Regions from separate parts of the Paraburkholderia sp. J94 genome, predicted to be linked through region 1. Evidence: riboswitches for the same ligand, from Rfam matches in the RefSeq annotation. Region 1 holds a riboswitch; the other holds the start of a gene.
What was found. A riboswitch is a leader RNA that binds a small molecule or an ion and turns the genes downstream of it on or off. The one in region 1 is predicted to bind glycine.
Positions count from the first base shown of each region.

Region 1 (6,503 bases):
TGCCGATCGGTTTGGCGCGCGTCTGCACGACTTCGATCGTTTGCGGCAGCACGTCGTCGGCGACGAAGAACACGTTCGACTTCGACTTGCCCACGCGCTGCACGAGCGTCATCGCTTCGGCGGCGGCGGTGCCTTCGTCGAGCAGCGATGCGTTGGAGATGGCGAGGCCCGTCAGGTCGACGATCATCTGCTGATAGTTCAGCAGCGCCTCCAGACGGCCCTGCGAGATTTCCGGCTGGTACGGCGTGTAGGCCGTGTACCACGCCGGGTTTTCGAGCACGTTGCGCAGGATGACGGCCGGCGTGTGCGTGTCGAAATAGCCCTGCCCGATGTACGAGCGGAACACCTGGTTCTTGTCCGCGAGCACGCGCAGCGCGGCGAGCGCTTCGGCTTCCGAGCGCGGCTGCGAGAACGGCCCGAGCGGCAGCGTTTCGGTGCGGCGGATCTTCGCCGGAATCACCGCGTCGATCAGCGCCGCGCGCGACGCGAAGCCGAGCGCGTCGAGCATCGCCTGCTGGTCGGCCGTGTCGGGGCCGATGTGGCGGGCGGCGAAGGCGTCGTGCGCTTCGAGCGCCGCGAGCGAGAGAGCCGTGGGCGAGGTGTTCATCAGACGATCCGGGTGTTCGAGCTTCATGAGGTTTCCTGCCGGCGCGGGCGGCGCGTCGCGTGTGCCGCGATGCCGCCGCGCCTGTGCGTTGGGACGGGCTTTCGACGAAAGCCGTCCCGGGGTTTAGGCGCCGATGGCCTTCTCGTAGGCGGCGGCGTCGATCAGCGCGTCGAGCTTGGCGTCGGCGGCCGGCTTGATCTTGAACAGCCACGATTCGTAGGGCGCGCCGTTCACGCCTTCGGGGGCGTCGACGAGCGCGGCGTTCGATTCGACGATCTCGCCCGACACCGGCGCGTAGATGTCCGAGGCGGCCTTGACCGATTCGATGACGGCGATGGCGTCGCCCGCCGTGACGGCGCGGCCGGCTTCGGGCAGTTCGAGGAAGACGATGTCACCGAGCGCTTCCTGCGCGTGATCGGTGATGCCGACGGTCAGCGTGCCGTCGGCTTCGGTGCGGATCCACTCGTGCGATTCGGTGTATTTCAGATCGGCCGGGATGCTCATGGTTGCTCCAGTGCGTGGTTCGGTTTTATGGCTTGAAAAAGGGTGGGCGTGCGCGCCGGAATCCTTGCGGATCAGGCGACCAGCACCTTGCCGTTGCGCACGAACGGCAGTTTTACCACGCTTGCGGGAAGGGCTTTGTCACGGATCTGCACCTGCACGACGTCGCCCGGCTGCACGCCCGCGGGCACGCGCGCGAAGGCGATCGATTCCTGCATCGTCGGCGAGAAGGTGCCGCTCGTGATCTCGCCGTCGCCGTGCGGCGTCAGCACTTTCTGGTGGGCGCGCAGCACGCCGCCGGCCTTGCCGTTTTCCTTCTGCAGGATCAGGCCGACGAAGGTCGAGCGCGTGCCGTTCGCTTCGAGCGCGGCGCGGCCGACGAACGCGCGCGGCGTCTTCAGATCGACGGTCCAGGCGAGGCCCGCGTCGAGCGGCGAGACGGCGTCGTCCATGTCCTGGCCGTAGAGGTTCATGCCCGCTTCGAGACGCAGCGTGTCGCGCGCGCCGAGGCCGCAGGGCTTCACGCCCTGATGTTGCAGCGCGTCCCAGAATTCGCAGACGGCGGCGGCGGGCAGCACGACTTCGAAGCCGTCCTCGCCCGTGTAGCCGGTGCGCGCGATCATCAGCTCGCCGAACGGCGTGGCTTCGATCTTCGCGGCGTTGAAGGGCTTGAGGATTTCGGTGGCGCTGCGCGAGGAGGGCGCGACCGCCCAGATTTTCTCGCGCGCGTTCGGACCTTGCACGGCGACGATCGCGAGATCGCGGCGCGGCGTGATGGTGAGGCCGAAGCCGCCTTCGGCGTTGAGCTTCTCGAACCAGGCGATGTCTTTTTCGGCCGTGCCCGCGTTGACGACGGTGCGGAACGTGTCCTCGGCGAAGTAATAGACGATCAGGTCGTCGATCACGCCGCCTTCGGGGTTGAGCATGCAGGAGTAGAGCGCCTTGCCGGGCGTCGTCAGCTTGGCGACGTTGTTGGCGAGCGCGTGCGAGAAGAAGTCGCGCGCCTTGGCGCCCGAGAAGTCGACGACGCACATGTGCGAGACATCGAACATGCCGGCGTCGGTGCGCACGGCGCGATGTTCGTCGATCTGCGAGCCGTAGTTGACGGGCATGTCCCAGCCGCCGAAGTCGACCATGCGGGCGTTCAGCGCGCGGTGCGTGTCGTTCAGCGGGGTGCGTTTGAGTTCGGTCATGAGGCCTCAGGCGGTCGCGAGGTTTTCCGTGCGAAATTCGCGCGAAAACGAAAAAGGCCATGCAGGACTCGCCGCAGGCACGATGCCCGTGGTCGGTTCTTGCATGGCCCCTCTGTCCTCGGTACCTGAGAGATTGCGTCGGGAAAGACGCGCGCCCCTTCGGTGGGCAGCCTGAACGCCAGGGTTACGATCCCTCCGCCGTTCTACTGCCGCTCTCCAGAGTTGCGGACCTGAGTGCCGTCTCGCGCGTCTCGCACGCGGGTGCGAAACAGGCGAAGCAGCGGTCCGGCGCGCACGGTCCTTTTGCCTGAGAGTTTGTGGGTTGCCCCTTCGGCGGCGGCGTTCGGATCTGACTCGCGAACGTCGCGCTCTCCCGGCGCGCGCAGCGATTGTGCGGGACGCCGGCGGGCTGTGTCAATGCGGAAAAATTGGGCGCGCTTTGTGGGCGCGTTGTGTCCACGTTCTGTGCGCTTGGGGCGTGCTTTGGGCGGGGAACGGGTGTGGAACGTGCGGACACCGCTCGCGCTTGCTCGCGGACGATGCGCCGAACGCCGTCGCGCAAGGCTCGCCGTCATGCGGCCCCGAAAAATCCGCGCGCGCGCCGCGAGCGCGATCCGCGAATCCGCGCCAAAAGAAACGGGCCGCGCAGGGCGGCCCGTGGGATCGCGATGAGTTCGCCGACTTATTCGCGGACTTATTCGCCGACTTATTCGCCGATCGCGCGCGCCGCCGTATCGAGTTCCTGATTGAGCACGTGCTGCTCGTCGCCGGAGATGCCGCCACCGTGCTGCGTGGCCATGTCGTGCGCTTCGGCGCGGATCGTGTCGAGACGATGATGGAGCGCGGCGCCCTGCGGCGGCGGATAGTAGCCCTGGCTCACGCGCGCGTCGATGCGGTGGCCGAGGTTGTCGATGCGTCCGTCGATCTGGTGCAGACGGTCGACAGCCGCTTCATGCGGATTCGGGCCGGAGCGCGGCGCGGGCTGCTGGTTGACGACGCACGCGGCGAGCGTCGAAACGAGTGCGGTGGCGCAGACCAGCCGGATGGCACGGTTGAATCGGGTCATTGAGACTCTCCTTGTTGTCGACCTGGCGCGGGCTTGCGCACCGCGCCGGTCCCCCGCAACCCGGAGGTTGCGGAGTGTTGTTGCGCTGTTTTTCGGCGTTGTCCGTCGGCAAACGCGTCGCGCGCGCCGCGCGATGACGTCGCGGCGGCACGGACTTGTAACCGTTTGTATGGACCTTTCGGATGCGTCGGCGGATTGCAAGCCGCGCGGCCGTGGGTGACACGGCGCGCGATTCAGCTTTGGGTTCGGCTTGTGGTACGGCCAGTGACTCGGCCTGTGATTCAGCCCGCGCGCGTGAAAGCGAGCGTGCGGCCTTCCTCGGCGCTTTGCATCGCCAGCTCGACGATCGTCATCACGTCGATGGCGTCCTGCGGGCTCACCGGGAACGGCTTGCCCTCGCGGATCGCGGCAGCGAGCGCGCGGTACAGGTCGGCGTAATTGCCCGCGGCGTTGGGCACTTCGCGATCGGACTCCTGGCCGTCGTCGGCCATGACATGCAGACGGCCTGCTTCGTTGCCGTCGCCGAAACCGGGCTGGCCGGGGCGCAGGCCCGCCTTCAACTGATCTTCCTGCGTATCGAGCCCGTTCTTCAGATAGCTGCCGCGCGTGCCGTGAATCGCGAAGCGCGGCGCATACGCGGCCAGCGCGCTCGCATGCAGCACGGCGTCGAGCCCGGCGTAGCGCAGCACGAGGTGCGCGTAGTCGGGCGCGCTGGCGTTGTCGCGGCGCGTGTGCACAAAGGCCGTGACCGACTCGGGCGCGCCGAACAGCGCGAGCGTCTGGTCGATCAGATGCGGCCCGAGGTCGTAGAGCAGGCCGCCGCCGCGCGTGGCGTCCTCGCGCCAGCGCTGGCGCACCTGCGGACGGAAGCGGTCGAAGTGCGATTCGTAATGCGTGACGCGGCCCAGCTCGCCGTTCTCGATCAGCCGCTTCACGGTGAGGAAGTCGCCGTCCCAGCGGCGGTTGTGGAACGGCGCGAACACGAGGCCGCGCTGCTGCGCGATCGCCGCGAGCGTGCGCGCTTCGTCGGCGGTCAGCGTGACCGGCTTGTCGACGAGCACGTGCTTGCCGCGCTCCAGCGTGCGGCGCGCGAGGTCGTAATGCGTGTCGTTGGGCGTGGCGATCACGACGCATTCGATCGCGTCGAGCGAGAGCAGCGCGTCGAGGTCGGGGACGATCGCGGCGTCCGGGTAGTCGGCTTGCGCGCGCTCGGCCTGGCTCGTGGCGATGGCGGCAAGTTGCGCCGCGCCGCTATGGGCGATCACGGGTGCATGGAAGGTCTGGCCGGCGAAGCCGTAGCCCATCAGGCCGATTTGCAGCGGTGCTGTCATGTAAGCGCGTCCTCTTTCCAGCGTGGGAGCGGCACGGCGGGTAGCGATGCCGCGGGTGGCGGGAGCCCGTTATTGTGGCACGCGCGGTGGCGCTCGGGTGGCACGTACAGCTCGCGGCGCGCCACGCAGCGAACGGGGACGGATCGGCGTATCGGCGTATGGGCATATCGACGTAGCGCCTCGCCGCCCAGCCGTTCCGTCCCGCAAGGGCGCGAACGAGGCGGCACAGGACCCGCCGTCGCGCCATTAGCGGGGCGACATCGGTGCGACGCCGCGTCGTGTTAACATCGCTGCTCTCGCGTGAAGGGCCGCCGCGCCATGAGCATCGTCTGCATCATGCGCAGGTCTTGCGCCGCACGCCTCCCGGCAGTACCACCCGTTTTTCCAATCCAGCAACGATGTCCGCAGGCCTGAATCCCGCCCAGAACGAAGCGGTACGCTATCTCGACGGTCCCTGTCTCGTGCTCGCCGGCGCGGGCAGCGGCAAGACGCGCGTCATTACGCAGAAGATCGCGCATCTGATCGAAGCGAAAGGCTTCGAGCCGCGCCATATCGCCGCCGTCACCTTCACCAACAAGGCCGCCGCCGAAATGCGCGAGCGCGTGGGCAAGCTGCTCGAAGGCAAGACGCTCACGACGCCCGGCAAGGAAGGCCGCAAGGTGCCGGCCAACCAGCTGACCGTCTGTACGTTCCACTCGCTGGGCGTGCAGATCCTGCGTCAGGAAGCCGAGCATCTGGGACTCAAGCCCCAGTTCTCGATCATGGATTCGGACGACTGCTTCTCCATGATCCAGGAGCAGGTGGGCTCGACCGACAAGGGCTTCATCCGCAAGATCCAGTCGATCATCTCGCTCTGGAAGAACGGCCTCGTGATGCCCGAGGAAGCGCTGGCCACGGCCTCGAACGAGGACGAGCACCAGGCCGCCATCGTCTACCGCAACTACATGGCGACGCTGCACGCTTATCAGGCCGTCGATTTCGACGATCTGATCCGCCTGCCCGCCGAGCTGTTCGCGAAGAACGAGCCGGTGCGCGAGCGCTGGCAGAACAAGCTGCGCTATCTGCTGGTCGACGAGTATCAGGACACCAACACCTGCCAGTACGAGCTGCTCAAGCTGCTGGCGGGCCCGCGCGCGGCGTTCACGGCGGTGGGCGACGACGACCAGGCGATCTACGGCTGGCGCGGCGCGACCATCGAAAACCTCGCGCAGCTGGGCAAGGATTATCCGAAGCTGCACGTCGTGAAGCTGGAGCAGAACTACCGCTCGACGGTGCGCATTCTCACGGCGGCGAACAATGTGATCGCCAATAACCCGAAGCTGTTCGAGAAGAAGCTCTGGTCCGAGCACGGCATGGGCGACACGATCACCGTCACGCCCTGTAACGACGAGGAGCACGAGGCCGAATCGGTCGTGTTCCGCCTCTCGGCGCACAAGTTCGAGCGCCGCGCGCAGTTCCGCGACTACGCGATTCTGTATCGCGGCAATTTCCAGGCGCGCATCTTCGAACAGGTGCTGCGCCGCGAGCGCATTCCGTACGTGCTCTCGGGCGGCCAGTCGTTCTTCGACAAGGCCGAAATCAAGGACATCTGCGCGTATCTGCGCCTGATCGCCAATCACGACGACGATCCCGCGTTCATCCGCGCGATCACGACGCCGCGCCGCGGCGTGGGCAACACCACGCTCGAAGCGCTCGGCTCGTTCGCGGGGCAGGCGAAGGTGTCGCTGTTCGAGGCGGTGTACATGGGCGGCATCGAGGCGCGGCTGTCCGCGCGCCAGGTCGAGCCGATGCGCGTGTTCTGCGAC
Region 1 covers NZ_CAJMZH010000014.1:76,578-83,080, forward strand. Annotated here, with positions in the region: gene gcvP (aminomethyl-transferring glycine dehydrogenase) at 1-634, opposite strand, end outside; gene gcvH (glycine cleavage system protein GcvH) at 731-1,111, opposite strand; gene gcvT (glycine cleavage system aminomethyltransferase GcvT) at 1,183-2,301, opposite strand; glycine riboswitch at 2,404-2,531, opposite strand; glycine riboswitch at 2,588-2,687, opposite strand; gene U4Y88_RS27125 (hypothetical protein) at 3,008-3,367, opposite strand; gene U4Y88_RS27130 (oxidoreductase) at 3,649-4,698, opposite strand; gene U4Y88_RS27135 (UvrD-helicase domain-containing protein) at 5,097-6,503, shown strand, end outside.

Region 2 (6,503 bases), on a different contig from region 1:
CCTGAAGCCGGGCATGCCGGTCGCGCACACGCTGCACGTGCCGAGCGGCGACGTGCTGCCGATCTTCGAGGCCGCGCAGCGTTACGCCGAGGCCGGCGATCCGGTCGTGCTGATCGCGGGCGAACGCTACGGCACGGGCTCGTCGCGCGACTGGGCCGCGAAGGGCCAGCGGCTGCTCGGCATCCGCGCGGTGCTGGCCGCGAGCTTCGAGCGCATCCATCGCTCGAACCTCATCGGCATGGGGATTCTGCCGCTGCGTTTCGCGCCTGGCACCCATCCCGATACGCTCGCGCTCCAGCCGGGTGATATGCTCGACGTTCAGGCGGATGCCGCGACGCTCGCGCCGCGCTGCGCGGTGCCGGTGCGCATCGTGCGCGCCGATGGCCGCATCGAATCGATCGACGTGCGCGCCGCCGTGGAAACGCAACTCGAATGCAGCTTGCTGCGCTCGGGCGGCGTGATTCCGCTGATCCTGCAAAACACACTCGCAACAGGGGGCCGCTGAACGAAGCCCCGACGTTGCGCGGCTGGCTGAATGAGATGATCGACCGATCCATTGCGACGCAAATTATCGACCTGATTCGTACCGAAGGCATGGAGGCCGGCGCGCATCTGCCCGCGCAGATGCTGGCCGACCGCCTGCGCGTTTCGCGCTCGCCCGTGAACGAAGCGCTTGCGCTGCTGCACGAGAAGGGCGTGCTCACGCGCGAGAAGAATCGCGGCTTTTTCGTGGCGCGGCCGGTGCTCGATTCGCTGTCCGATGTGGTGGACGAACTCGGTCTCGCCGAAACCGACCTTGTGACGCGCGTGTATTTCCAGATCGCCGACGACCGTCTCAAGGGCGAGCTGCCCGATACCTTTTCCGAGCAATTGATCCGCACGCGCTACGGTCTCACGAGCGGACAACTGAACGCCGTGCTCGGCCGCATCGCGCAAGAGGGCTGGGCCGAGCGCAAGCCGGGTTACGGCTGGGAGTTCTCGCCCATGCTGACGACGCCGGACAGCCTGCTCAAGTCCTATCGTCTGCGTCTCGCGCTGGAGCCGGCCGCGCTGCTCGAACCGGGCTACAAGCTCGATCGCAAGGTGCTCGAACGCTGCCGTGAAGTCGAAAAGCATCTGCTGGCGGGCGGCATCGAAACGGATACCGCCGATCAGCTGCACGAACGTGGCGTGCGATTCCACGAGTCGCTGGTCGAAGCGTCGGGCAACAGTTTTTTCATCGACACGATCCGGCGCGTGAATCGCGTGCGCCGTCTGCTTTCGTATCGCTCGATGCAGCATCGCGAGCGCTATGTCGAGCACGCGAAGCAGCATCTTTATGTGCTCGAACTGCTCGAGCAGGAGCGCAACGAAGAAGCCTCCGAGGAATTGCGTCAGCATTTGCTGCATACGCTCGACGCGCTGTCGAACATCCGCGAAATTTTTGAACCCTGAATCGACGCCCGGCACGCGGCGTTGCACCCACACCATGACTATCGATCCCGCTGTCGTTCAAGCTTTTGCACCCACGGGCGTGTTGCGCGCGTCCATCAATCTCGGCAATCCGATTCTCGCGAATCGCGATCCGGCCACGGGCGAACCGTTCGGCGTGTCCGTCGATCTCGCGCGCGATTTCGCCGCGTATCTGGGCGTGCCGCTCGAACTCGTGGTGTTCGATGCGGCCGGCAAATCGGTCGAGGCGGTGAGCGACGAGCGCGCGGATTTCGGCTTCTTCGCGGTCGATCCCAAACGCGGCGAGACGATTGCGTTCACCGCGCCCTATGTGCTGATCGAAGGGTTCTATCTCGTGCGCGACGATTCGCCGGTTCGCAGCAACGCCGAGGTGGACGCGCCGCACAATCGCGTCGCCGTGGGCAAGGGCAGCGCCTACGATCTGTTCCTCACGCGCGAGCTGAAAGCCGCGCAGATCGTGCGCGCGCCGACGTCGCCGACCGTCGTGCAAACCTTCATCGAACAAGGGCTCGAAGTGGCCGCGGGGGTGAAGCAGCAATTGCAGGCCGATGCGCGCCAGATTGGCGGCCTGCGTTTGCTCGACGAGCGCTTCATGGTGATCCGCCAGGCGATGGGGGTGGCGAAAAGCCGTGGCGAGCAGGCCGCCGCCGTGCTCGCGGATTTCGTCGAGCAAAAGAAGGCGTCGGGCTTTGTCGCCGAGGCGCTGGCGCGGCATGGGATCGAAGGGGCGTCGGTGGCGCCCGCGGCCTGAACACGCGAGCGCCTTTCGTCCTTCAATCTGTCGATCGATCAATCGATCAATCGGCCTGAACGGCTCGCGCCAATGTCGTTGTCGACGCAACGACAAGCGGGCGAGACTCCGCGATCTCATCGCTGATCAGTGTGGCGACCGCTTCTGCCGTCGCCGCCGACAGCGTCCAGCCCAGATGGCCGTGGCCCGTGTTGTAGAACACGTTGCGCTGCCTGCCTCGGCCGACTCGGGGCAACATGCCCGGCAGCATGGGCCGCAAGCCCGCCCACGGAATCACGCGCGACGTCGAGATCGACGGGAAATGCGTGCGCGCCCAGCGCACCAGCGGCTCGATACGGTCCGAGCGGATGTCGCGATTCGCGCCGTTGAGTTCGGCAGTGCCCGCAATCCGAAAGCGATCGGCGCCCAGGCGGCTCGTGACGATCTTCGCGGCGTCGTCGAGCAGGCTGACCCACGGCGCGGCCTCGCGGCTCGCCGGATCGTCGAGGCACACGGTAATCGAATAGCCCTTCACCGGATACACGTTGACGTGGTCGCCGATCTGCGCGGCGAGCGCGCGGCTGCCCACGCCCGCGCAGATCACCACGCGATCGAACGTTGAAACGGCAGGCAGCGCATCGCGCACCGTGGCGATCGAGACCCCGGCGTTGTCCGCATCGTCAATCGACTGCACCGTGGTGTCGTAATGAAACTCGACGCCAAGCCGTTCGCACGCCAGTGCCAGGCCGCGTGTGAACTTATGAATGTCGCCAGTCGAATCGGATTTGGTAAAAAAGCCGCCGTGGAAATCGCCTTGCAGCGTCGGCTCGATCGCGCCTATTTCCTCCGGCGTGACCGCGCGCCGATCGAGTCCGCCTTCGCGCAACAGCGCATTCACTTTCGTGGCCGACTCGAATTCCTTTCGCGTTGCATAGAAGTGCAAAATACCGCGCTGCTCGTGATCGAATTCGATCGACTCGCGTTGCGCAATCGAAAACAGATGTTCGCGCGCGGCAATCGCGAGACGCACGGTTTCAATCGTATTGCTGCGGTAATTCGGAATCTGGCGCAGAAACTCGCCGATCCAGCTGTACTTGTGCCAGCTCGGGCGCGGGTTCATGAGCAGCGGCGCGTCGCGCCTGAGCATCCAGCGCAGGCCCTTGAACACGGTGGCGCGGCTGTTCCAGACTTCCGCATTGCTCGCGGAAAGCTGGCCGCCGTTCGCGAACGAGGTTTCCATCGCGGCGTAGCGGTGACGATCGATGACGGTGACGTGATGGCCGCGCCGTGCGAGCGCATAGGCGGTGGTGACGCCGGTAATGCCGGCGCCGATAACGGCGATTCGTGACATGACATGGTCCAGTGTGCATCGCTGCGCGCAGTGATTGCGTTAGGCATCGCCGGCCGATTGCAACCGGCGCCGATGCCCCATCTGTCCATGTACCTGAGAGTTTCGCCCGCGCGTTGAATGGGCGCGTGGCTCCCCTTCGGTGGGCGCCATCGCGATGATGCGCCGCTCTCCAGATGTTCCGGCTGCGTGGTCCTTTTGCCTGAGAGTTTCCGGGGCGGTTGCTCCGTCGGCGTCGTTCCGGTCGAACGATCTCTCCCATGCAGCGTGTGCGAACGCGTCAAGATTAGCCGCGCACCGCGCGCACGGCAACCGCTTTTTCAAAATTCGCTCTGCGATGTTTTGCATGAGGGTTTTGCCGGATTGAATGCGGCGAACCCAAAAAAACCGCGTGGCGTTGCGGTTAAACTGCGATCTGCCTTCCCGTTCTTCTTCCATTGTCCAAATATGAAACTGCATCAACTGAGAGCGCTTGCCGTCGTGGCGGAAACCGGCAGCATTCTCGAAGCGTCGCGCGTGCTGCACGTCACGCAATCGGCATTGAGCAAAGCGCTCAAGGAACTCGAAGGGCAGGTGGGCGCGACGCTGTTCGTGCGCTCCAGCAAGGGTGTTCAGCTGACCGCTTCGGGGCAGCGTCTCGTCGGCCATGCGCGGCTCATCAGCGAAAACGTGCGCCGCGCGCGCGACGACATGGAGGAGATGAAGGGCAACGCGGTCGGCGACATCAGCATCGGCGTGACGCCAGTGACCGCGCTGCTGCGTCCGCTCGCCGATTGTCTTTCGGCCTTCCGGCGCGATTATCCGCAGGCGCGTTTGCGTCTGCTGGAAATGCGGCCGAACCAGTTGCTCGAACAGGTCCGCGAAGGCACGCTCGATTTCGCCTTGAGCTCGCAGCGCATGGCGCCCGACAGCCTGCTCGACTGCACGCCCGTGCTGAACATGGCCACGCTGGTGGCGGCGCGCAAGGGGCATCCGCTGAGCGGCGAGCGCTCGCTGGCCGCCTTGCGCGAGGCCGAATGGATCGTGCTCGATCCGCTCGCGGACGCGAGCACGCCCTTCGTGCATCTGTTCGCCGATCACGGCCTGCCCTTGCCCGCGCGCGTGATCGAATGCTCGTCGATGTCGCTCGCGCTGGCGATGTGTTCGCAGATGGACACGCTCATCCTGCTCTCGGCCGAATCCACGAGCAGCCGTTTCATGCGCGAAACGATGGACTTTTTCGAACTCGCCGAGCCCTTGCCCGCACGCGTGATTTCGCTCGTGACGCGCGATCGTCATACGTTGCCGGGTTCGGCGGAACGCCTGCACGACGCCATCGCCGCCGCGTTGCGCGATTACGACCCGACGCGCCCGCACACGCTCAAACCGTGAGCCGCTATAACCAGACGTCAATGGATTGAAAATCCGTCACTTGTCGCGTGGATTTTGGCAACAAACACTGGTTTCCGGTGACGCACGCCGCTATCCGATCGCTCCGACAAGAGGACGTCAATGAACGAAATGCCCCACGCGCTGAACGACGGCGTGTCCGCCATGAGCCACACGTTGAATTCGGCCGAACCCGTCCGACGCGCGCCCACGCGCCGCGCCATCGTTGCCGCCGCGATCGGCAACGGGCTGGAAATGTACGACTTCACGCTGTACAGCTTCTTCGCCGTGACCATCGGCAAGCTGTTCTTTCCGGGCGGCAACGCGCTCACGTCCTTGCTGCTGTCGTTCGCGACATTCGGCGCCGGGTTTCTGATGCGCCCGCTCGGCGCGGTCATCATCGGCAATCTCGCGGATCAGCGCGGACGCAAGGCGGCGCTCACGCTGACCATCGCGCTGATGACGGCCGGCACCGCATTGATCGCGCTGACGCCCAGCTACGCGAGCATCGGTGCGAGCGCAACGATCATGGTGGTGCTCGGACGCCTGTTGCAAGGGCTCTCGGCGGGCGGCGAGATCGGCGCGGCTTCCGCGTTGCTGATGGAGTCGGGCAGCAAGGCGCGCCGCTGCTTTTTCGTGAGCTGGCAAGCGGCGACGCAAGGCGGCGCGGCACTCGCAGGCGCGCTCGCGGGCGTCGCGGTGTCCGCATCGCTGTCGCCCGAGGCGCTGCAAGCGTGGGGCTGGCGTCTGCCGTTCCTGCTCGGTCTGTTGATCGCGCCGGTCGGCCTGTATATCCGCAGGCATCTGGAAGAAACCCACGCGAGCGCAAAACCTTCGGCGCGCAACGGCGTGGGCGCGGTGATGCGCGAACACGCTCGCACGCTCGTAATCGGCACGTTTCTGATGACGAGCACGACGTCGTCGATGTACGTGATCGTGTTTTATATGCCGACCTATCTGGTGCGCACGCTGCACATGCCGCCGGTGACCGCGTTCGCGGCGACCTGCGTGTCGGGTCTCACGATGCTGGTGCTCGCGCCCATCTTCGGCCGTTTCGCCGATAAACTGCCGCGCCGCAAGCCGCTGCTGATCGCCAACAGCCTGCTCTCGATGTTGATTGTGATTCCTAACTTCACGCTGCTTTCGTCGGGAGCCGGGCTGCCGCTCGTGATGCTCTGCGTAGCGATCTCCGGCACGCTGATGTCGATCGGCACCGGCGCGGGCACGGCGATGATGATGGAAGCGCTGCCGCGTCATCATCGCGCGACCGGCATGTCGATCATGTACAGCTTCGGCGTGACGATCTTCGGGGGCTTCGCGCCGCTCGCCGTCACCTGGCTCATCAGCGCGACCGGCAGCCGAATGGCGCCCGCGGGCTATCTGCTCTGCGCGTCGCTGATCAGCTTTATCGCGCTTCTGCTTTATCCGAGCCATCCGGGCCGCGATTGAATCCGCTTGCCCGCCGTATCGACATTCCCACGACTCGACCCACTGCCATGAATCAGCGCGATCCTGTTCCCGCCGCTCTTGCGGCTTCGGCGGAGCGTTTTGCCGCGATCCGCCATCGCATCCACGCTCATCCCGAACTCGGCGCCGACGTGCCGG
Region 2 covers NZ_CAJMZH010000002.1:339,585-346,087, reverse strand. Annotated here, with positions in the region: gene acnA (aconitate hydratase AcnA) at 1-505, shown strand, start outside; gene U4Y88_RS04870 (GntR family transcriptional regulator) at 541-1,434, shown strand; gene U4Y88_RS04865 (ABC transporter substrate-binding protein) at 1,469-2,203, shown strand; gene U4Y88_RS04860 (D-amino acid dehydrogenase) at 2,250-3,533, opposite strand; glycine riboswitch at 3,711-3,801, opposite strand; gene U4Y88_RS04855 (LysR family transcriptional regulator) at 3,978-4,901, shown strand; gene U4Y88_RS04850 (MFS transporter) at 5,022-6,347, shown strand; gene U4Y88_RS04845 (M20 aminoacylase family protein) at 6,395-6,503, shown strand, end outside.
Region 2: linked by a shared signal. The riboswitch ahead of U4Y88_RS04860 (D-amino acid dehydrogenase) and the one ahead of gcvT (glycine cleavage system aminomethyltransferase GcvT) in region 1 are both predicted to bind glycine.